DNA from 3 places in the Vibrio qinghaiensis genome. Region 2 is predicted to be linked to each of the others. Evidence: predicted binding sites of a transcription regulator. Region 2 holds the regulator's gene; each other region holds the start of a gene.

Region 1 (7,989 bases), 830 kb from region 2:
TCGCCATGTTGCTGTTGGTCGGTTTGTTGGGCGCGAGTTTCTCGCACCTTCTACTAACGATAGCGCGCTCGCGTTTACAAGCTTTCCATCGAGTTCTACCCGTTGTGGGCATTCTCTGCTCGATGGGGATCGCTTTATGCGTTGTGCCGCACGCGTACGGGTTAGATGACGAAACGTTGGCTCAAGCAACATTGCCGTTGCTAACGACATTCGGTTTCATGATTGCAGGTATTATCGTGTGGTGCTGGCATATCCTGTTTGCCAAAAGCGCTGAGAAAATTCAATTAACGGCAGCCTTGTTATTGATCTTGGCAGCCAGTATTTGTTTTCAAGGTTTGTTTAATCTCTAGATCTGGGTCACTCTTTAGTGCGAATTTTACCGCTAGTCTTTAGTGGTCTCTTTGCTATAGGAGTGAGCCATGGATTTGAGTAACGTCAGCCGTTTTGATAGCAATATATTACTTGGCATCGTCAATGAGAAGCTACGCTTAGAGTGTGACAGCTTCGAAGAGCTTGCCAGTATGTATGAAATGGATAGAGAAAATGTAGTCGGTAAGCTGGATGTTTTAGGCTACCAATACGACCCACTGACCAACCAATTTAAAGCGAACCAACGCTAGTGCTAAGCAGCGTGCAGTGACAGTTAACCAACCGCACTGTCATTCAAATAGCCATGTCGACACGACGAATAGTTTAAGCCATCTTGATCCCGTCAAGGTGGCTTTTGCATTGTTGGCGCGCGGTGGCAAAAAAAGCTTGTAAATAGTGGCGATCTTTTTCGCTGTGGCGTGTTGCGGCAAATAGTCGACGCCATAAACCTTTCCCTAGTGGCTTGCTGGTAATAAGCCCCTGCCTAGAGAACTCGCTGATGGCCCAATTTGGCAGTGCTGCCACACCTAATCCAGCAGAGACCATTTGTACTAGCATCAAAGTGTTATCAGCTTGTTTCCATTTGGCGGGTTCAACTCCGGCTGGTTGTAGAAAGTGTTTCACCACATCCAAACGCTGCTTTTGTACGGGGTAAGTGAGCATCGTTTGTGAGGCGAGATCCTCTGGCTCAATCACCGATTTTCCCGCAAGTAGGTGAGTTGTAGAGGTGATAAGGCGCATTTCAAAATCAAAGAGTGGTTCGTAATGTACCTCTGAGCGAGGCAAAATATCGGAAGTGATGACCAAATCAAGTTCGCCGGCCAGCAATGCGGGTAAAGGTTCAAAGCCAAAGCCGGACGAAAAATCTAACGTCACACTTGGCCAAGCAAGCTGATATTCGCGCAGCGCTGGCATCAACCATTGAAAGCAAGAGTGGCATTCAATCGCCATGTGTAAGCGCCCATTGACGTCTTCTTTCAAGCTGGCCAAGTCATTTTCAGCTCTGGCCAGCTTTGGCAGGATCTCGTCAGCCAGTTTCAGTAGGATCTCTCCTTCTGAGGTAAATTTTACTGGGCGAGTTTTGCGTAGAAACAGTGGCCCGCCAATGCGTATTTCGAGATCTTTAATCTGATGTGAAAGGGCCGATTGCGTCAAATGGAGCGCGGTAGCTGTTGAGGTGAGTGAGCCGCTGTCCCTTAAAGAAACTAAAGTCTTCAGATGCTTAAGTTCAATCATTGCCATTATTTTCCTTCATTCCTTTGAGAGAACGGTGGTTGATACCAATATCGTGGGTCGCATCAACACGGTGATCATTCTGCTGTTCTGAGCTAAGTTACGCTTTTAATATGGAGCTGTAAACATCTAGACGTCTATTTATCTTGATGTTAATTAAAGCTCTCTTCGATCAACATGAATTTTTTTAATAAACAAGTTGAATAATTGCACCTTGTCTGTGGGTCAGTTTAGATGGATAGTCTAGCCATCCAGACATCTTTATCTCATGCAGTAAAGAATCAGACACGATCAACAGCAAAAGGACTAGGGACATGACAACGACGACTCACATCTTAGGTTATCCACGTATTGGTGAAAAACGCGAACTGAAATTTGCGTTAGAAAAATATTGGCGTGGCGAAAGCGATCAAGCGCAGTTACTGCAAGTGGGGCATGATATTCGTCAGAAAAACTGGGCTGAGCAGCAACAAGCGGGTCTGAGTTTTTCAACCGTAGGCGATTTCGCTTGGTACGATCACGTACTCACAACCACATTGCTCCTTGGACACGTTCCTAAACGTCATAGCAACGGCTTTCCTGATTTAGATACACTCTTTCGCGTTGGACGCGGTCAATCACAAGCGGGTTGCGGCTGTAGCGGAAGTGCCGCTTCTGATATGACTAAATGGTTTAATACCAATTATCACTACCTTGTGCCGGAGTTCAGCCAAGACGATACGTTCGAAGTCAGCTGGCCTCAACTGTTTGAGGAAGTCAATGAAGCGTCGAAAGCAGGCCACCAAGTTAAGCCTGTACTGCTTGGCCCGCTGAGCTACCTCTACTTGGGTAAAGAGGTCGAAGAGGGATTTGATCGCCTGACCTTACTGCCTCGTTTATTGACCGCTTATCAAGCAATTTTAGCTAAGCTTGCTAAACAAGGAGTGGAATGGGTACAAATCGATGAGCCTATTTTAGCGTTAGAGCTAGAACCAAAGTGGCAAGATGCATTTAAGTTGGCTTATCAAGTGATCGCTGGTGATGTAAAACTGTTACTCACTACTTATTTTGATTCGGTGCTTGATACGCTCGATAAAATCATTGAGCTACCAGTGAATGGATTGCACATCGATCTCTCCGCTTCTGCCGATCAATTGAACGCGGTACTAGAGAAATTGCCAAAAAATTGGGTACTTTCGGCAGGTGTGGTCAATGGACGCAATGTGTGGCGCGCCGATCTTGCGACGTTATTGGCTCGTTTACAGCCAGTGAAGCAGCAATTGGGGGATCGTCTGTGGATTGCGAGTTCGTGTTCACTGCTGCATAGCCCGGTTGATTTAGATCTTGAGCAGCAGCTCAGTGATGAAGTACAAAGTTGGTTTGCATTTGCCAAACAAAAAGTGACAGAAGTTGCTTTACTTGGTAAGGCACTGGACGGTGATGACGCGGCGATTCTGGCCTGTGAAACTTATAGCCAACCGATACTTGCACGTAAAACGGCAACTCACGTTAATAAACCGCATGTACAGGCGAGAGTCAACAGCATAACGGCGGCACTCTCTGAGCGCAGTGCACCTTATTCAGAGCGCGCTCATCACCAAGCTGAAGTGTTAGGGTTGCCATTTTTGCCAACGACAACCATAGGCTCATTCCCTCAAACGAGTGAGATCCGTCATCAGCGCAGTGCTTACCGTCAAGGTAAACTGGCGCACGCTGATTATATCAATGCATTGAAAGGGCATATTGCCGATGCAGTAAAACGTCAAGAGGCACTTGATCTCGACGTGTTAGTGCACGGTGAAGCTGAGCGTAATGACATGGTGGAGTACTTTGCTGAAAACTTAGCCGGTTTCCAGACTACGCAATTTGGCTGGGTGCAAAGTTACGGCTCACGCTGCGTAAAACCGGCTATCGTGGTGGCCGATATTGAACGTGAAAAACCGATTACGGTGGAGTGGTCTACTTATGCTCAATCATTGACTGCGAAGCAAATGAAAGGAATGTTGACTGGGCCTGTAACGATTTTATGTTGGACGTTTCCCCGTGAAGATATTTCTCGTCAAACCATCACTCAGCAATTGGCTTTCGCTTTGCGTGATGAAGTGGCAGACCTGCAGCAAGCGGGCATTAACATCATCCAAATTGATGAACCTGCGATTCGTGAAGGATTGCCATTGAAGAAGCGTGACCATCAAGCATATCTGGCGTGGGCGGTTGAGGCATTTAAAATTGCGGCGGCGAGTGCGAAACCCGAAACGCAGATCCACACTCACATGTGTTATAGCGAATTTAATGAAATCATTGACTCAGTAGCGGCACTGGATGCCGATGTGATTACGATTGAAACTTCTCGCTCGAATATGGAACTGCTCAAAGCGTTTGAAGAGTTTAACTACCCGAATGAAATTGGCCCAGGTGTGTACGATATTCACTCGCCCAACATTCCCTCTCAAGAGTGGATTGAAGGTTTGTTGCGTAAAGCGGCGGAAAAAATTCCAGCCGAGAGATTATGGGTTAATCCTGATTGCGGCTTAAAAACGCGCAATTGGAATGAAGTGGAGGCAGCACTGACCAACTTGGTGTCAGCAGCTAAAACGCTGCGCAAAGAGCTTAAACCACAAAGAGTGTAAGAAAAATAAATCGCTATAGAGGCCTCATTTGAGGCCTCTATTTTTTGCCAGGCAAATAGTTGGTGATCTGGTGATGAGCGGGTGGCTATTGCACAGTACAGGTTTCTTTGTTGATCAACTGGTCCACGACTAATTGGCCGCGAGTATTACGCATTTTGATACGATAAGTCAGCCCAAAATCGATGTTGGCGCGAGTGATGTCATCAGAACAGTAGGAATTAATGCTGGTTTTTAATACTTGATCAATCGGTTTTGCTCCTTTTTGATCCACATTGTAAATCATCATAATTTCAACGGTACTTCCCTTTGAACTTGCACGCATGACTGAAAGAGGCCCGAATTCTAGGGGTAATTCAGCACTGATAACTTTGGCGCGGTTACTGGCAAGGGCTTCTAAATATTTTTGCTGATCACCGTTCGAACTACAGCCTACAGCAAGAAGGGTCGCGAATACGGCACAGAGAATGACTTTCATCTTAAAACACTTTCTTAAAGGGTTTAACAATAACATGCTGATAAACACCGGCAGCAATATAAGGATCGGCATCCGCCCATGCTTGAGCTTGTCTTAACGAATCAAACTCAGCGATGACTGTTGACCCTGTAAACCCGGCTTCTGCTGGATTCTCCGAATCAATGGCTGGCATTGGCCCTGCGGTTAATAGACGACCTTCATCTTGCAAGGTTTGTAAGCGCTCTAAATGTTGTGGCCGGACACTCATGCGTTTTTCCAACGAGTTTTCTACGTCTTGAGAGAAAATAACGTACCACATATTGATATCCTTATTGTTTGGTATGAAGTCGAAGCCTTACTGTACTGAAACTGGCGCGTATTGAAAGCAATCAAACTGAATTTCTGTGATCAGTTGCTAGGCTTAATCGGTCGAGGGCGGCCATCGGTATCAATGGCGACATAATTGAAGGTGGCTTCACATACTTGGAAACGAGCCCCCACGCTGTCGTATTTGATGGGTTTTACCCATACTTCAAGATTAACGGACATTGAAGTGCGGCCAATCTTAGTACATTCACCATAACAACACACTACATCGCCAACTTTGACGGGTTTTTTAAACGTAATGCTAGAAACAGACACAGTGACAACGCGGCCAAATGAGATCTCTTTGGCTAAAATTGCGCCAGCCAAGTCGAGTTGAGACATGATCCAACCGCCGAAAATGTCACCGTTGGCGTTAGTATCTGCTGGCATGGCTAAAGTGCGTAGCAATAATTGGCCTCTTGGGGCGCTATTTTCCTGATTCATTTTTCGACATCCATAACAACAAAACAGCGACCAAAGTGGTCGCTGAAAAATAGAGGCGTATTATAGCGAAAACTGACCTTTTTGCACTCATAAGAGTCCTTGTAATAAGGTCAATATGCTCAATGATCTTGTGAGGGGGAGCTATCGGAAACGGGTTTCTCTTTTGGTAGATGTTTGTAAATAAAAACGCCCGTTAATAAGGTATAAACAAAAGTCGCGGCTAATAAGCCAAATACTTTGAAGTTGACCCAAACATCCAATGGCAGTTGATATGCAATGTAGATGTTTAGTACAGCACAAACGCTGAAAAAGAAAACCCACGCCCAGTTGATTTTTGTCCATACGTGTTCAGGTAAGGTTAGCTCCTTGCCAAGCATTCCTTTAATGGCTGATTTACCCATGATGTGGCTGATGGTCAAGCCCAATGCAAAAGCAACGTAAACAATAGTGACCTTCCATTTAATGAAATTATCATCGTGAAAGAAAATCGTCATACCACCGAAGATGGTCACCATCAAAAACGTGATGATCTGCATTTTTTCAACTTTCTTATACAGTGTGTAGGTTAGGGCAATTTGTATTGCACTGGCTACGATAAGTGCTCCTGTGGCGACATAGATGTCGTACATTTTGAAGAGGGCAAAGAAGATAATCAGTGGTATAAAATCAATGAGTTGTTTCATTATTGTTGATGCTTCCGATTTAAATGTTGTGCACAGTCTAACGAAAAGCGCGCCATAGCTAAATAGAAAGAGGTAATACGCAACAAATTAACTGGGCAAGGCTCAACGTTCCCAACCGCTGGTTTCAAGTTGTGGTATCGCTTGTTTGATATCTTCTAGATAACCTTCACTTTTCAAATTAGCGACCGCTGTCTGTAGCTCTTCATCGGTCATAGAAAAGCATGAGTCTTTACCTGTTATGAGGTCGAGATACTGGTGGTATTCGAATTCATTGAAATGACCGATGCGATCGATAACTAACTCACGGATCCCATAGTGAATCAAACTGTAATAAGTGTCGCGATGAATATCCATTGCTCATACTCCAAGTCGATTCGCGTCAATGACATAAAGATCGCTGCCATTATGTGCACGAAAGAGGTGTTGTTTATTAAAGCAATCGCAATGCCAACTTTATCGTCAGTCATAGGGTGCTTTAATGATTAACTTTAGTATGAAAACTGTTTTTTTTGCAAATTGCGATGCAAAAAAATACAAGCCGCATAGGATGCGGCTTGTATTGGATCAATGATGCTCTGTGATGAGTTAGGCTTTTTGCTGCTTCAATGAGGCCTCAGTGGCTTCTTCTTCTTCTTCAATCAAAGCATCAACAATAACGGCACATGCGGCGTCACCTGTGATGTTGAGCGCGGTACGGATCATGTCGAAGATACGGTCAAGAGCGAACAGTAGTGGCAAACCTTCAATTGGAATTCCAGCAGCCAGTAAAACCGCGACTACAAGAAAAGAAGGGCCAGGAACACCAGCCTGACCTACTGCGCCGAGTGTCGCTGTTACGATGATGGCAATGTAAGCGCCCATCGAGAGATCGATATTGAATAGTTGGGCGAAGAAAATTGCAACTAAACCATAATAGATGGCGTTGCCAGACATGTTGATGGTAGCACCTAACGGCAGAACAAAGGCGGCCGTTGAGTTGCGTACGCCAAGGTCGTGTTCGACGGTATCCATAGTGACAGGGAGTGTCGCCATTGATGACGCGGTTGAAAGGGCTACGGCTTGAGGCTTTTTCATCGCAAGGATAAACTTCTTAGCCGATGTCTTAGTGAATAGCTGGATCATTAATGGATAAGCAATAAAGCCGAAAATTAAAATGGCCGCGACATAAACCACAAACAGCTTAAACACCACCATTAATGCGTCGAAACCAAACGTGCCGACAGCTTCAGCCATCAAACCGAATACACCGATAGGCGCGATGATCATGACTTTGTTGATCATCCACACCATGGCATCAACAATGGTATTGACGCCATTGATGATCGGGTCACGTTTTTCTTTACTCTGTTTAGAAATAGCGATGCCAAAGAATAAGCAAAAAACAAGGATTTGCAGAATGTTAGCATTATTCAGTGACTGGAAAACGTTGGTTGGGATCATACCAGTAATGGTTGCCCAAAAAGTAGGTAGTTCACCTTTTGCTGCATATTCGGCAGAAAACATACTTTCAACACCCGAAATATCGATGCCGATACCGGGTTGGAAAATTTCGCCCATAACCAGTGCCAAGGCTACGGCTAAGGCTGATGTGACCGCAAAAAAGCTGAGCGTGATAAAACCGACTTTACCCGCCGCGTGGCTATTACCAAGGCCCGCAGCACCGGAAATAAGTGCAACGGCCACCAGTGGGATAACCAGCATCTTAATTAGGTTGATAAAAATGACACCCAGTGGCGAAAAGACGGCCGCATCGTGTCCCATCATGGCACCAACGGCAGTACCAATGATCATTGCAATGACGACTTGCACGCCAATGTTGCTTAACAAACTC
Region 2 (7,989 bases):
CCCTCACTGGCAATCGCTTCATCGTCAAAATGCTTTAAAACCGATACCGCATCTATCCCTTGCTCATCAAACCAATAGGTTTGGCTATCGACCACTGCGACCAATTCGAAGTTCATGCCATGGCGTTTTTCTAACTCTGATTTTTGTTCAGCAAAGAGTTTTAACCAACTCGAACCAATGTTGCCTTTGCCACACAGTGCCAGTGCGACCCGTTTTTGCGCCTGAAATAGTTGGTTATGCATACCCACCACTAAGGGGGTGATCGGCGTTTTACGCAGTACCGCAACTAAACTCAGCCCAGATTCTGCTTCACAGATAAACTCGATCGGTGATGAACGTAGCTGTTGATAAAAGCCGTAGCAGTGGTTGGGGTTTTTCGTCACACCAGCACCCACGGCACCCACTAACGAAAAGCCTTCTTTGAGTTTAATTTCCGCTTCAAAAGCGGCATCTTGCAGATGAGCTAGAGCTCCGCCTGAAATCTCAGCAGTATAGGCAAGGCGCAGTTGGTGTTGATCGGCTTGAGTATCGAAAGCTAGTGGTTCGAGTTGAGCACGACGCAAGCTGCGTAGCACATCGTTTTGTAGGCGCTGGAAGTCATGCCCGTGAGCAAAATTAAGCTCAATCAACAGCACATCATCAAGTGAAGTAATGATTTTGGCACCACGTCCCGATGCCAATACACGCTCAATGCGAGTCGAGCCTGCTTCGGGTTGATAACTGCAGCGCAAGTGCAAATCCATGGTGCTTTGGGCCACGGGCTGCAAAGTTCGGCTGTGCAATACCGGGGCGGCAAGGCGCGCTAACTCGTTGGTTTCGTCCAAACGCAGTAGCGGCAGTAAACAGGCATCACTAACAATGCGCGGGTCGGCGCTATAAACACCGGCCACATCACTCCAAATCGTTACTCGGTTTACTTCCGCAAGTGCGCCGATCATCGTAGCGGAGTAATCGGAGCCATTGCGCCCAAGTAGCACAGTATCACCTTGTTCACTGCGAGCCATAAAGCCTGTGATGATCACTCGGTGATGCGCGTGTTGTGCCAAAATTTCTTTCAGCAAAGGGTAGGAGCGAGCGCGATCCACTTCCGGTTGTGTGCCTGCTTGCGCGCGAAGAAATTCGCGGGCGTCTTGTGCCACAGCCGCAAGGTTATGTTGATTGAGTAACGCCGCCAATAAGCGTGATGACCACACTTCACCATGGCCAAGTACTGCCGCTTGTTGAGCTGGTGATAGGGGCGCGCAAAGCTGACCCAAAGTGCGAATTTCGTTGGTGAGTAAAGTGATGAGCGGTTGCGCTGCATCTTCATCGAGCAGCGCGTTGATTAAATCGGTTTGGTACTGACGGACCGATTGCAAGTTCTCATGAGCCACTCGACCATCTTTATTAAGAGCGTCGAGAAATTCGATTAAACGATTGGTGGTTTTTCCTGCGGCAGAAACCACCACCAAATCATCAGCTTGAGAATACTCTTTTAAGATATTAACGACCCGTTTGTAGCATTCAGGATCGGCAAGGCTGCTACCGCCAAACTTGTGCAATTGACGTAGGGCAGTCATTAATAGGCCTCCTGCGCTTTAGCAAAGGCCTGCGCGAGATCGTCAATCAAATCTTGCGCATCTTCTAAGCCGACCGATAGGCGTAATAGCTGCTGTGAAACACCGGCTTCGGCCAACGCTTCTTCGCCCATCGCTCGGTGAGTCATCGAAGCGGGGTGGCAGATTAAGCTCTCCACGCCTCCTAATGATTCTGCCAGTGAGAATAATGTTAACTGAGAGACAAAATATTTAAGCTGTTCAAAGCTGCCCGCAAACTCAAAACTGAGCATAGAGCCAAAGCCAGATTGCTGCTTTTTCGCTATCTCATGGCCAGGATGCTCTGGCAAACTCGGGTGATAAATGACCTTGACTAAGGCTTCGCATTGCAGATAGTCCAAAATAGCGCGTGAGCTCTCCTCATGGACGCGCATTCTTGCGCCTAAGGTACGAATGCCACGCAGCGTCATGTAGCTATCAAAAGGGGTTCCCGTTGAGCCAAGGCAGTTGCCCCACCATGCTAGCTCTTCAGCGTGCTGCTCTGTTTTAGTGATAACAACTCCGCCAATCACATCGGAGTGGCCGTTGATGAATTTGGTGGTGGAGTGGATGACAAAATCTGCGCCCAACTCTAATGGTTTTTGAAATACTGGCGTTAAGAAGGTGTTGTCAACCGCCACTAATGCACCGACGGCGTGTGCTTGTTGGCAAATATCAGCAATATCGACCACGCGAACTAATGGGTTGGATGGAGTTTCAATGAGTAGCAATTTGGGTTTTTTCGCCAAAGCAGCCTGCAAAGCGTTTGGATCGGATTGATCAATAAAGAGTGTCTGAAAATCGCCTTTTTTGGCGCGTGTATTAAACAGGCGATATGTGCCACCGTAGCAGTCATGCGGGGCCACAATCAGATCGTCAGGACTTAAAAAGGCGGAAACCCATAGATTCAGCGCCGAAGTGCCACAGTTAGTCACCACCGCGCCTTGACCCGATTCGAGTTCAAACAACGCTTTTTCGAGCAGACCTCGATTCGGGTTGCCAGAGCGTGTGTAATCGTATTTAGGCACTTCACCAAACGCAGGAAAGCTATAATTTGTCGAAAGATAAATTGGAGGCACAACAGCATGATATTGAGAGTCGGATTCAATACCGGTTCTAACGGCGATGGTGGCTGGCTTGCGAGTGGTCATGACGGTTTCCTTACTTAATAAACTCAATAAACTGACTTTTATTGAGGGGGTTCCTGCCTTATTCGGGGACAACTAAGGTGGCAATTTCAATTGTCTAGAGTATTAGCTATATCCGATAGTGCGCTATATTGCTATCTATCAGTCGATAATGGCACACTTTACTGAACCAAAAAGAAGACGTCAATATATCTAGACGTCTATATGTCTTTGCTTGTGGCGGTAAATCCCGCTAAAATCCAACTTTCAAATTTTTAACGACCAATTACGATAACGAAGGTGCGCAATGGCAGACTGGAATGGGGAATACATTAGCCCATATGCTGAACATGGGAAGAAGAGTGAGCAAGTCAAAAAAATCACCGTTTCAATCCCATTGAAAGTGTTGAAAGTATTAACTGATGAGCGCACTCGCCGTCAAATCAATAACTTACGCCACGCAACCAACAGTGAGCTGCTGTGTGAAGCCTTCTTGCATGCTTATACCGGTCAACCTTTACCGACCGACGAAGATTTGAGAAAAGATCGTCCAGACGATATTCCGACGGAAGCAAAAGCATTAATGACCGCCATGGGCATTGAATTTGAAGCGTATGATGATGAAGAAGTGTAGCGCGTAATTGCGGTACAACGAGATAAAATCGAGAGGATACTGGGTAAGTTGCCATGGTGACTTTGGCTCTGTGTCTCAGAATATAAAAAAACCGCTGAAAGTCAGCGGTTTTTTTCGAGCGAGGCATTTAGCCGCTCAAGCTTGTGATTATTCTTGCATGTAATTGACAGGCATCTCGATTCGAGCGACGCCAGAGTCAACCGCTGCTTGAGCAACCGCTTTAGCAACACGAGGCAGTAGGCGTGGGTCCATCGGTTTTGGAATGATGTATTCAGGGCCGAAACTTAACGCTTTTACGCCTGCGGCTTTCAACACTTCAGCCGGCACTTCTTCTTTAGCCAGTTCACGTATCGCCTCAACTGCGGCTAGCTTCATTTGGTCATTAATTTCACTAGCACGGACATCCAAAGCGCCACGGAAAATAAATGGGAAGCACAACACGTTGTTGACTTGGTTTGGATAATCGCTACGACCTGTGCCGAGAATTAAATCATCACGTACCGCGCGTGCGAGTTCTGGTTTAATTTCTGGATCTGGGTTTGAGCAAGCAAATACGATCGGTTTATCGGCCATTAATTTTAGCGCTTCGGCAGGCAGCAGGTTGGGGCCTGACACACCTAGGAATAAGTCAGCGCCTTCAATCACATCTTCCAGTGTGCGTTTGTCGGTGTTATTAGCAAACAACTGCTTATATTCATTAATGTCATCGCGACGAGTATGAATCACACCTTTGCGATCAAGCATGTAGATTTTTTCACGCATTGCGCCGCACTTAATCAATAGTTCCATGCAAGCGGTGGCTGCTGCGCCAGCGCCAAGACAGACGATAGTGCATTCGTTGAGTTTCTTGCCTTGCAGTTCAATCGCATTGAGCATGCCAGCGGCGGTAACAATCGCAGTGCCGTGTTGATCGTCATGGAAAACAGGCACATTACAGCGTTCGATCAAACGGCGTTCAATCTCAAAGCAATCTGGTGCTTTGATATCTTCTAAGTTGATGCCGCCAAAGGTGTCAGCGATGTTGGCAACCGTATCGACAAATTCATCGATTGTGCGGTGTTTTACTTCAATATCAATTGAATCAAGTCCAGCAAAGCGTTTAAACAGTAGCGCTTTTCCTTCCATGACGGGCTTGGAAGCCATCGGACCTAAGTTACCTAAACCAAGAATAGCCGTGCCGTTTGAGATCACAGCGACGGTGTTGCCTTTCGCAGTGTATTTATAAACGTTGTCGATGTTCTGCGCGATTTCACGAACCGGTTCAGCGACGCCCGGACTGTAAGCTAGAGCAAGGTCTTCAGCCGAGTCGGCAGGCTTAGTTAATGAAATGGCAATTTTACCCGCGGTTGGGTAAGCATGATAATCGAGTGCGCGTTGGCGAAATTGTTCTTCTGCCGTTAATTCTTGGTGAGTGTCATCAGACATAGGTATAAGTGCTCGTGTTGGATTGGAAAAGGTCCATAATTCTAATGGATGTTGCTCAAACTTCCTAGGCGGGAACCTGACGTGCTTCATCAAAAAATGGAGAAAATGTCGCAGATAAGACCAGTGCGTACTGACAACTATACAAAAAATGCCAACAAAAAAGGATGCCGAGGCATCCTTTTTTAATTTTCTAGCAAAAAAGAGATTATTTGCTAGAAAGAGCACCGAAACGCTTGTTGAAGCGATCTACACGGCCGCCAGTATCAACGATACGTTGCTTACCAGTGTAGAATGGGTGACATTTGTCACACACGTCTAGGTGGATAGAATCTTTGCCTAGCGTTGAGCTGAACTCGAAAGAGTTGCCGCAAGAACAAGTCGCGCTAACTGCTTTGTACTCTGGATGGATACCAGCTTTCATGGGATAACCTCAAATTGGGCCGCGTCGCTATCCGAATCTATGCCGGACACCACACGTAGTTAATAAAAAAATGTTGATACCGCTGACTGCTTAACATCAAGCAAGAAGCCATATCATCAAGGCGCGATATATTAATGAATCCTCTTCAGTGGATCAAGCCATTTCGCCGCTATTTTCGCCACATTTTTGTCCAATGACGAAGCTCGAATTTCGGTGACGCATCCAGTAGACTGTCTTTTCACATTTTTTGTAGAACGAACGGTCGATTATGCGCCCCACCATTGCACGCGTTGCCTTACCTGTCCCATTGGATAAGCAGTTTGATTATCAGATCCCAAGTCATCTGTTTCCGATTGTTGGTGGACGAGTGTCGGTGCCATTTGGTCGGCAAACTCTGGTGGGTATCGTCACCGCTATAGTCAGTGAGTCTGAGTTTTCAGTCGATCAATTAAAGTCGCTAAAAGCGGTGCTCGATAGCCAGCCAGTCTGGCCAGAGAAACTCTATCAATTGCTGTTGTGGTGTAGCCAGTTTTATCAATACCCATTAGGCGACACGTTATTTAATGCATTGCCTGGCGCATTACGCAAAGGGAAAGCGGCCGATTTTTCGACTTTAGTAGAGTGGCAACTGACGCCCGGTGGGCGCGATCAACTCATGCAAGGATTTGGGCGAGCGGTAAAGCAAGCCAAAGTGATGGCGATGCTTGAGTCTGGCGCTGTACCCCATCAACTGTTTATTGATGAAGAGGTAGGTAGCAGCGTACTCAAAACCTTACAAGAGAAAGGCTGGATAGAATCACTGGAAAAACGGCCGACACTGACGGCTTGGCCGCAGAATGTTGAAGCGGATGTGGAAAAGCCCAAGCTCAACCAAGAACAAGCGATCGCGATTGCTTCAATTAATAGCCATCACCATTTCGCATGCTATTTACTTGAAGGGGTCACCGGTTCAGGGAAAACCGAAGTTTATTTAAACCTGATTAAACCCGTTTTAGAAAAGGGCCGCCAGGCATTGGTACTGGTGCCTGAGATCGGTCTAACACCACAAACCATTAACCGCTTTCGTAAGCGATTTAATGTGCCAGTTGCCGTGGTCCACTCGGGGCTCAATGAAACCGAGCGCCTCAACGCGTGGTTAGCGGCGCGTGATAATATCGCGGGCATTATTATTGGTACTCGCTCAGCGCTACTAACGCCTTTTGCAGATCTAGGTATCATCATTGTTGATGAAGAGCACGACGCTTCGTATAAACAGCAAGATAGCCTACGCTACCATGCAAGAGATGTCGCGGTAATGCGTGCAAACCTTGAGCAGATCCCGATTGTGCTCGGTTCTGCCACTCCAGCATTAGAAACGTTGCATAATGCATTGAGCGGCAAATATCATCACTTAAGCTTAACTCAGCGTGCGGGCGTAGCGGTGCCCACTAAAAACAAAGTGTTGGATGTGAAAGGCCTGTTTTTAGAGAGTGGTTTATCAGCGCCGCTGATTGCTGAGATGAGAAAACACCTCAGCGCTGGTAACCAAGTGATGCTGTTTCTCAATCGGCGCGGCTTCTCGCCCGCGCTGATGTGCCATGAATGCGGTTGGATTGCCGAATGCAAACGTTGCGATGCGTACTATACCTTTCACCAATACAGCAGTGACATGCGTTGTCACCATTGCGGCTCGCAACGTCCGGTGGTTCATCAGTGTCAAGGTTGTGGTTCAACTCAGTTGGTCACGGTTGGGGTGGGCACCGAGCAACTTGAAGCGCAACTGGCGCAGCTTTTCCCCGAATATAAAACGGTGCGTATTGATCGCGATAGTACGCGTCGTAAAGGCAGTTTAGAAAGTGCATTATCATCGATTCGCCAAGGTGAGTATCAGATTTTAATTGGCACGCAGATGCTCGCTAAAGGGCACCATTTTCCCGATGTGACTTTAGTGGCGTTATTGGATGTGGATGGTTCGCTATACAGCAGTGATTTTCGCGCCGCCGAACGCTTGGCGCAGCTATTTACTCAAGTGGCAGGTCGAGCAGGGCGTGCTAGCAAACCCGGCGAAGTCATTTTACAAACGCATCACCCGGAACACAGTTTGCTGCAAGCACTGTTGCAAAAGGATTATCGTCATTTTGCAGAAACCGCGTTAGAAGAGCGGAAAATAGCGATGTTGCCGCCTTACACCTATCTCACACTATTTAAAGCGGAATCCAATCAAGCTTCGATGGTGGAAGAGTTCTTACGCCAAATCAGGCATACGTTAGAAGCGCATCCATTATTTGATGATTCGTGCTTAGTGTTAGGGCCAACCCCAGCTCCATTGGCGAAAAGAGCGGGCAAATATCGTTGGCAGTTATTACTGCAAACTCAGCATCGATCCAAAATGCAAAAACTATTGATGAGCGCTAAACCAGCCATTGGACTGTTACCTCTAGCCAAGAAAATTCGCTGGTCGTTAGATATTGAACCGCAAGATCTCAGTTAAACCTCAGTAGCGTTTCCGATGAAATGAGATGTAACATATTGAAGCAATCGAATGCTAAAGAGGCTGCTATTATTTTTGCTAGCCAATTTAATCCTCTCTAATGTGAGTGACTTCACGCTTGTTATGTAAGATTTGTTAATCTGACCGTAACTTTATGGGTGGAAATGAATAGACTATCACTCATATATCCGCTGTGAATAACAGCTCGTCGTTTAAAATGGATAACCAGATTGTACAATCTGATTGTATAAACATAACAACGGGTGATTTCAACCCAGTAACGACTTTTAAAGAGGTTAATTTCTATGGCGACAATGAAGGATGTTGCCCAGCTTGCA
Region 3 (7,989 bases), 680 kb from region 2:
GGCCAAATTGCCAAGCCGGGACGACGTGTTCCCATTCAATGCGGCTGGCGCGAGTTTGCTGTTTGCGAACTTGGTAACCACAAGCTTGTAAGTCGGGCGTGCCTTTCTTACCTTGCCATGCTATGTCACAACCGCAGTAAAAGCTCACTGGATGATCATGATAGATTTTCAATGCTTCTTTTTTAGCTTGAGAAAAGGAAGCGGGAGGCGCAGCTAGGGCACAAAACGAGAACAGAGCTAAGCTGCTATTCACAAGCAATAAGCGAAAATAGGACATCATTTAGACTGATATAAGTATGGTTTTTATAAGTCTAACACTCAGATTAAAGAATAATAAATGATGTTTTTGTTGTTAATTGCAGATGAGTGTAATCACACCGCTGTGGATTCAACTAGCAGCAACCAAAGTTTATTTAGGAAAGCTGCACGCCAGTAAAATGGAGCGTTTGTGCACAGTGTTGGCAGCGGTAGGTGGCTTGATTGCGCATCACTTTATTGTGGCGACGGACAGTGAGCGGGTAATGTGCACAGGCGCAGTGATATTCAAAGGTTTTACCTTGCACTGAAGAGACTTCAAAGCGATGAGTGGTATTGGCTGGTAAATGAAACACTTGATTCATCACAGCCTGCCACTCTTTACCGTGTGGAGGAACGCGACCATAGCGCTGGTAGGTAATTAGGTGGGCGATTTCATGTGGGATCACTTCATCGAGAAAGGCGCGTTGATTTTCAGCAAACAGCACTGGATTCAGTCTGATTTCCCAACGTTGTAAATAAGCCTTACCTGCCGCCTTTCCCCGCAACTGATAGTTGATACTCGGCATAGGGAAGTCGTGTTGAAAATAGTGACGAGCGGTTGTGATGCACTGCTTTGCTTTTACTTGCGCACGGTAATGTAGCTCAAAATTAGGCACAGATTCATTCCTAGAAAAAAGCCCTTGCGAATGAGCAAGGGCTTACAAATTTAAACTAGGTTGAAAATTACTTCAAGCCAGCAAAGTCACGCAGGATGGCGGCTTTGTCAGTCGCTTCCCAAGGAAACTCTTCACGGCCGAAGTGACCGTAAGCGGCAGTTTTCTTGTAGATCGGTTGCAGTAAATTGAGCATTTCTTGTAGGCCGTATGGGCGTAGGTCGAAGTGCTGGCGTACCGCTTCAATGATGATCTCTTGGGATACTTTCTCAGTACCAAAGGTTTCGACCATGATTGAGGTTGGATCCGCAATACCAATCGCGTATGACAACTGAATTTCACAACGATCAGCAAGGCCAGCCGCCACGATATTTTTCGCCACATAACGCGCCGCGTAAGCTGCACTACGGTCTACTTTTGATGGATCTTTACCAGAGAATGCACCACCACCGTGACGCGCTGCGCCGCCGTAGGTATCAACGATGATCTTACGACCAGTTAAACCACAGTCGCCCATTGGGCCGCCAATCACAAAACGACCGGTTGGGTTGATGAAGAATTTGGTCTCTTTGCTAAGCCACTCGGCTGGCAACACAGGCTTAATGATCTCTTCCATGACGCCTTCGCGTAGGTCAGCTGTCGAGATAGAGTCGCAATGTTGCGTTGAAAGAACGACGGCATCAATTCCAACAATTTTACCTTGGTCATATTGGAAGGTAACTTGAGATTTTGCATCAGGACGTAGCCAAGAAAGCGTGCCATTTTTACGCACTTCTGCTTGTTTTTGCATCAAGCGGTGAGCGTAGGTGATCGGTGCTGGCATCAGGATTTCAGTTTCGTTGGTCGCGTAACCGAACATAATACCTTGGTCACCGGCGCCTTGTTCTTTAGGATCGGCCTTATCAACACCTTGGTTGATATCAGGTGACTGTTTACCAATGGTATTCAAAACAGCGCAAGAATTGGCATCGAAACCCATCTCTGAGTTGACGTAACCAATTTCACGAACGGTTTGGCGAGTAAGTTCTTCAATGTCCACCCATGCAGAGGTCGTGATTTCACCACCAACCATGACCATGCCGGTTTTCACGTAAGTTTCACAAGCAACACGCGCTTTGATGTCTTGTTCTAGAATCGCATCCAAAACCGCATCAGAAATTTGGTCTGCAATTTTATCTGGATGGCCTTCTGAAACGGATTCAGAAGTAAACAGGTGCTTAGCCATGGGAGCTCCACTTTTATTCGTTGGACTATGGCAAGCTTTGCTCACCATCGTTATTCATTAGTTTATGTAGGTGTTTCTACATCTAGACGTCTATTCTAGTTTTGAATAGTCGAATTACAAGTTATTTTTACGCCTGTCTGTAAACCAAACGTTTGCTTAAATTTAGATGAAAAATTGGAGTTTGGTTTTTTATCCTAAAAATAAGCGCCAAAGAGCACTATTCCTCCAGTAAAACGTTTGCAGTGAGAAAAGTGCTTTGAGAGAATAGCCGCGCTATTTTCAGCCCATTTCCGTTAATTTGGATTCGCTTAATGCACTCAGGAGCAGACATGTCTTCCCATAACCTTGTTTCTAATAAAGAACTCGCCAATGCCATCCGTGCTCTTAGTATGGACGGTGTTCAACAAGCTAACTCTGGTCACCCTGGTGCACCGATGGGTATGGCCGATATCGCTGAAGTTCTTTGGCGTGGCCACTTAAACCATAACCCACAAAACCCACAATGGGCTGACCGCGACCGTTTTGTGCTGTCGAACGGCCACGGCTCAATGCTGATTTACTCTTTGTTGCACCTGAGCGGTTACGCGCTGTCGATTGATGATTTGAAAAACTTCCGTCAATTGCACTCAAAAACACCGGGTCACCCAGAATACGGTTACGCGCCGGGCATTGAAACCACCACGGGTCCACTAGGCCAAGGTATTACCAATGCGGTCGGCATGGCGATGGCTGAAAAAGCACTGGCGGCGCAGTTCAACAAACCGGGTCACGACATCGTTGACCACTTCACTTATGTGTTCATGGGTGATGGCTGTTTGATGGAAGGCATCTCGCACGAGGCGTGTTCTCTTGCAGGTACGCTAGGTCTTGGCAAACTGATTGCGTTTTGGGATGACAACGGCATCTCTATCGATGGTCATGTGGAAGGCTGGTTCTCTGATGACACGCCAAAACGTTTTGAAGCGTACGGCTGGCATGTTATTGCTGCGGTTGATGGCCATAACGCTGAAGCGATTAATGCCGCGATTGAGGCTGCGAAAGCAGACCCTCGTCCAACCTTGATTTGCACCAAAACCATCATCGGTTTTGGCTCGCCAAACAAAGCGGGCTCACACGACTGTCACGGTGCCCCTTTAGGCGCTGAGGAAATCAAAGCGGCGCGTGAATTCCTGGGTTGGCCGCACGCACCTTTCCACATCCCTGCCGACATTTACGCGCAGTGGGATGCCAAAGAAGCTGGCCAAGCAAAAGAAACCGCTTGGAACGCCAAGTTTGAAGCTTACGCCGCCGCTTACCCAGCCGAAGCCGCTGAGTTCAAACGCCGCGTAAACGGCGAGTTGCCAGCAGAATGGGAAGCGAAAGCGAGTCAAATTATTGCGGACCTTCAAGCCAACCCAGCCAATATTGCGTCACGTAAAGCGTCACAAAATGCGCTGGAAGCGTTTGGTAAAATGCTGCCAGAATTTATGGGCGGCTCGGCGGACTTAGCACCGTCTAACCTCACCATGTGGTCGGGCTCTCAATCGCTCACGGCGGAAGACTTCTCGGGTAACTACATTCACTACGGTGTACGTGAATTCGGTATGACGGCCATCATGAATGGTATCGCGCTGCACGGTGGCTTCGTTCCTTACGGCGCAACCTTCCTGATGTTTATGGAATACGCACGTAACGCAATGCGCATGGCGGCTCTGATGAAGATTCAGAACATCCAAGTGTACACGCACGATTCTATCGGCTTGGGCGAAGATGGCCCAACCCACCAACCAGTTGAGCAAATCGCATCGCTACGTCTAACACCAAACATGAGCACATGGCGTCCGTGTGACCAAGTGGAATCAGCTGTCGCATGGAAATTGGCGATTGAGCGTAAAGATGGCCCATCAGCGCTGATTTTCTCTCGTCAAAACCTCGCGCAGCAGCCACGCAGCGAAACGCAAGTTGCCGATATCACGAAAGGTGGTTACATCCTAAAAGAGTGCGCTGGTCAGCCTGAGCTTATCCTTATCGCGACGGGTTCTGAAGTTGAACTCGCAGTGAAAGCCGCTGAGCAGCTAAGCGCAGAAGGTAAGAAAGTACGCGTGGTTTCGATGCCATCAACCGATGCATTCGACAAACAAGACGCCGCCTACCGCGAAGCGGTACTACCAGCGGCCGTGACTAAGCGTATCGCTATTGAAGCGGGTATCGCGGATTTCTGGTACAAGTACGTTGGTTTTGGCGGCAAGATCATCGGTATGACGACGTTTGGCGAATCAGCACCCGCAGACCAACTGTTCAAGATGTTTGGTTTCACCGTTGACAATGTGGTGAACACAGCGAAAGAACTGCTGGCGTAATTGAAAGCGGCTCTTTTCTTTGTTAAGCAAAGAAAAATAGACGATAAAAAAATCCCGCTACGGCGGGATTTTTGTTTTATAGCACGAAACTTAAACGATTCGATTAGTAAGAGATTTCAAATCCGAGTGTAATGGTTCGCCCCGGATCAGGCATGCTGACCACAGAACCCGGACGCACTTGATAACGATCGGTCACGTTGTTGATCGCAAAGAACAGCTGCGTGTTGGCATTCAACTCGTACTGTGAATAGAGATCAATCGTGTAATCGGACGGGATTTCAAGGATCGGATTGGCCGCCGTGCCCGCCAACCAATCACTAGGGTTTGATTTGCCCGAGTGATAAGAAACTTTTACCCCAGAATCGAGCGTGTCGTTGAAGAATTTCGTGCCCACATTTAGGTACAAATTCTGCTTTGGCGGAATCCGCGTTGGGGTTAATCCCCATGCAAATCCAAGCGAATTACAGGTATCACTCTCCGCGTATTGCGCTTGTTGAACTGAACAAATCTTTGTCTCGCTGTACAAGGTCGCCGCGAAGTGGGTGTACAACCAAGCATATTGGTAATGGGCATCCAACTCCCAACCAGAGAGTTGCAACTTATCATAATTGGTGAAGGTAAAGTTCGCCTGCCATTCAGACATACCCGGGGTTTTCGCCAATTGTCCACCTGAAATGAAGTCTTTAATACTGTTGCGGAAATAGGACACCGACAGATTCAAACGATCATCCTGCAGCAAACTGTCCGACGCCATAAATTGCACGCCAACCTCATTGTTCCACGCTTGTTCTGGTTTGATCGGGTTGTATGGGTTATAGCTGAACACCTCATTTGATAGCGTCGTTTCATACAAGCTCGGCATACGATAAGTGCGTGAGGATTTCAAAAACAGCTGAGTGCTGGGTGTTAAGGCGTAGGTGAACTCACTGAGCAGATCGAGCTTCTCCTTGTAGTCTAACTGCTGCTTGGTTTGATAATCGGTTGACTTGGCATTGTGCAGATTGAGGCCAAGCTGAACTTTCAACGGCGAGTAATCGATATCCGCATTTACAAACAGGTTCTGCGCCGTGCGTTTTCCGTGGCGGGAAGTCACCGTCTTGGTAAAACGGGTTTGCCCATCGTCTTCGGGAGATAAGCGCTCATTTTGCTGAGCCAAACCATAATTCAGCCTGACTGGCCACTGAGTCAGTAAGGTTTCATTGGTCAGGCTCAGACCAGAGCGATCGTTGTGATATGCATGAAAATATTGCTCCGCATTGGTTCCTAGCGCCCAAAGTCCATTGTATTGCGCCAGATCAGCCTCGGTGTACCAAAAGTTAGCATTCAAATTGAGCCAAGGATGATCCGGTTGATAATAGTAATTGGCGCTGTAGGTATTCACTTTGGCGGTTCCTAGCCCCCACTGCGGCATTCTGTCTTTGCCATCGGGGTATGGGTTTCCTTCCCAATCTTCTGAGGATTTGTACCAATACGCCATCAGCACTTCACCCGCTTTTTGCACATGGTGACGGTAATTAAAATCGGCATTGTGTGCCGTGCCAGTGTCGCTCGCGAGTTTGAACAGCCAAGAGTCACTCTCAAAACTGGTATTGACGACTTCTTGCCCTTGCCCAACAACAGGCTCTTGATACTCCTCATAACCTTTCTTGCCAGCGAAGTGATTGCCTTTTGAACGCTTACTGTACGCCAGTACCGTATTGAACGATTCGGCCTGATAACCCAATCCAAGCATAAGTGAACCGTGTTTAAATGCAGAATGCTCACCTCGCTCATCAAGCGCGTATTGGCTTTGTACCGAATAATCACCCGAAACATCAGGCGTCCGGTTATGGTTATTGGCGCGTGCTTTCAGTACCACACCGAAGGCTTGATCATCTTTGATAATGTCTTTGATACCCAAGGTCGTGGCATTCACCACACCGCCCACCGCGCCACTGGCATAAGGTGAACTCTCAATGGTCGCCCCTTTATTGACGGTCAATGAACTGAGCAAATCGGTATCAATATAAGTGCGATCACTCACCCCTTGATAGCCACGAGAGGTGTGAGTGGATTGCAAACTCCCATCAATAAAGATCGGCACACGCCCCTCGCCCTGCACACCACGGATGCCAATATCCAATGCCCCCGCTTCGTTGTGCATGTTATTACTCTGTACACTCGTGATGCCGGAGAAAATATCCGCGTTGGCAATGCCGCGCACTTTATCTAAATCAGAACGAGTACGTTGATCGGTGGGAATCGATTGACCATGAACCGTAACGGTTTCATCGACAGTTTGCCCGGTATTCTCTTGTGCTTGAATGACACTACTCAAAACGACAGGAAGAAGAGTGAACAAAGGTTTCAACTGCATAATTTGATCCTTGTCAAAAATAAAGCACGGATACTGATGCAATTGATAATCATTATCAACAATTTATGGCAAAGTTTTTAGTGACCTTGCTCCCACAAACATTCACGCGATCAATTATTTGCGCACTATTTACTCTGATTTGAGCCTTTTATCGTCGCCGAACAAAAGCACTATTAGCAATCGATTGCTTAAGGAATTTCCCTAAGTACAGGCTCAGATTGAGCGATCAACAGGCTTTTCTCTCGTGTTAGACAACATCGCACTATTCGTAAGCCAAGCTCAACTCAAAGCAACACAGAAGGAGAACCACCGCAATGACCACCTCTTCCACCGTAATTATTGGATTGCACAACCCGAAAAGCCCAACCAACGTCGGCGCAGTAATGCGTGCTGCTGGCTGCTACAACGCCACTCAAGTGCGTTACAACGGTACGCGTTATGCTCGCGCCGTGAAATTTCAGACCGACACTCAAAATAGCCATGAACGTATTGGATTGGTCGAGATGGACGACCTCACCGCGGGATTGGATAGTGAAGTCAAAATCGTCTGTGTCGAGCTGGCGGTAGGTGCAACCGCGCTGCCTCACTTTACCCATCCAGAACAAGCGATTTATCTGTTTGGCCCCGAAGATGGTTCGCTGCCGCAAGAGGTGGTCGATCAAGCGCATCATGTGGTTTACGTGCCCACCCACGGCTGTATGAACCTCGCCGCCACCGTCAATGTTGTGTTGTATGACCGTTTAGCCAAAAGCCTCGGTGAGATTGACGATCAAGCACAAGTGATCGCCAATCGAGATAATAAAAATCGGTTGAAGGTGAAAAGCTAAACCGCGTTCACTTTTTACGTTAGCGAAAATGCTTTATGCCCCTCCCACTTCTAGGGGGAGGATGGGAGGGGGTATTTCACACCAGCCTTACTCAACTGTGTGCAAACTTTACATCAGTGATAACTAAAATACCCCACCCTAACCCTCCCCTAGAAGGGGAGGGAACTGGATTTGTGGTCATTTGGATTTTGTGGCTGATTGTGAATTGATAACACGTTTATGGACAAAAGTGAGTTAGGGCAACCGCTTCAACTCACTTGTAAAGCATAAGAATGTTTAACGACCGACCTTGCAAACCTACACACTCATCCCATGTGTAGAAAGTTCAATA

Evidence for each region. Region 2 encodes MetJ, which represses methionine synthesis genes. Its sites were predicted from a motif close to TTAGACNTNTANANGTCTAA; they were not measured.
Region 1: the regulator MetJ is predicted to act here: its motif matches at 1,724-1,743, upstream of metE (5-methyltetrahydropteroyltriglutamate--homocysteine S-methyltransferase).
Region 3: the regulator MetJ is predicted to act here: its motif matches at 2,211-2,230, upstream of metK (methionine adenosyltransferase).

The regions. Positions count from the first base shown of each region.
Region 1 is NZ_CP022741.1:1,724,760-1,732,748, reverse strand. It holds gene CCZ37_RS07930 (hypothetical protein) at 1-350, shown strand, start outside; gene CCZ37_RS07925 (DUF4250 domain-containing protein) at 420-620, shown strand; gene metR (HTH-type transcriptional regulator MetR) at 694-1,605, opposite strand; gene metE (5-methyltetrahydropteroyltriglutamate--homocysteine S-methyltransferase) at 1,917-4,211, shown strand; gene CCZ37_RS07910 (GspS/AspS pilotin family protein) at 4,297-4,686, opposite strand; gene CCZ37_RS07905 (YciI family protein) at 4,688-4,984, opposite strand; gene yciA (acyl-CoA thioester hydrolase YciA) at 5,074-5,475, opposite strand; gene CCZ37_RS07895 (septation protein A) at 5,595-6,158, opposite strand; gene CCZ37_RS07890 (hypothetical protein) at 6,261-6,512, opposite strand; gene CCZ37_RS07885 (dicarboxylate/amino acid:cation symporter) at 6,744-7,989, opposite strand, start outside.
Region 2 is NZ_CP022741.1:2,559,710-2,567,698, reverse strand. It holds gene CCZ37_RS11955 (bifunctional aspartate kinase/homoserine dehydrogenase II) at 1-1,559, opposite strand, end outside; gene CCZ37_RS11950 (O-succinylhomoserine (thiol)-lyase) at 1,559-2,725, opposite strand; gene metJ (met regulon transcriptional regulator MetJ) at 3,009-3,335, shown strand; gene CCZ37_RS11940 (malic enzyme-like NAD(P)-binding protein) at 3,483-4,760, opposite strand; gene rpmE (50S ribosomal protein L31) at 4,966-5,181, opposite strand; gene priA (primosomal protein N') at 5,450-7,651, shown strand; gene cytR (DNA-binding transcriptional regulator CytR) at 7,957-7,989, shown strand, end outside.
Region 3 is NZ_CP022741.1:367,319-375,307, forward strand. It holds gene endA (deoxyribonuclease I) at 1-280, opposite strand, end outside; gene CCZ37_RS01880 (SprT family zinc-dependent metalloprotease) at 414-914, opposite strand; gene metK (methionine adenosyltransferase) at 982-2,136, opposite strand; gene tkt (transketolase) at 2,466-4,475, shown strand; gene CCZ37_RS01895 (TonB-dependent receptor domain-containing protein) at 4,579-6,831, opposite strand; gene CCZ37_RS01900 (RNA methyltransferase) at 7,146-7,658, shown strand.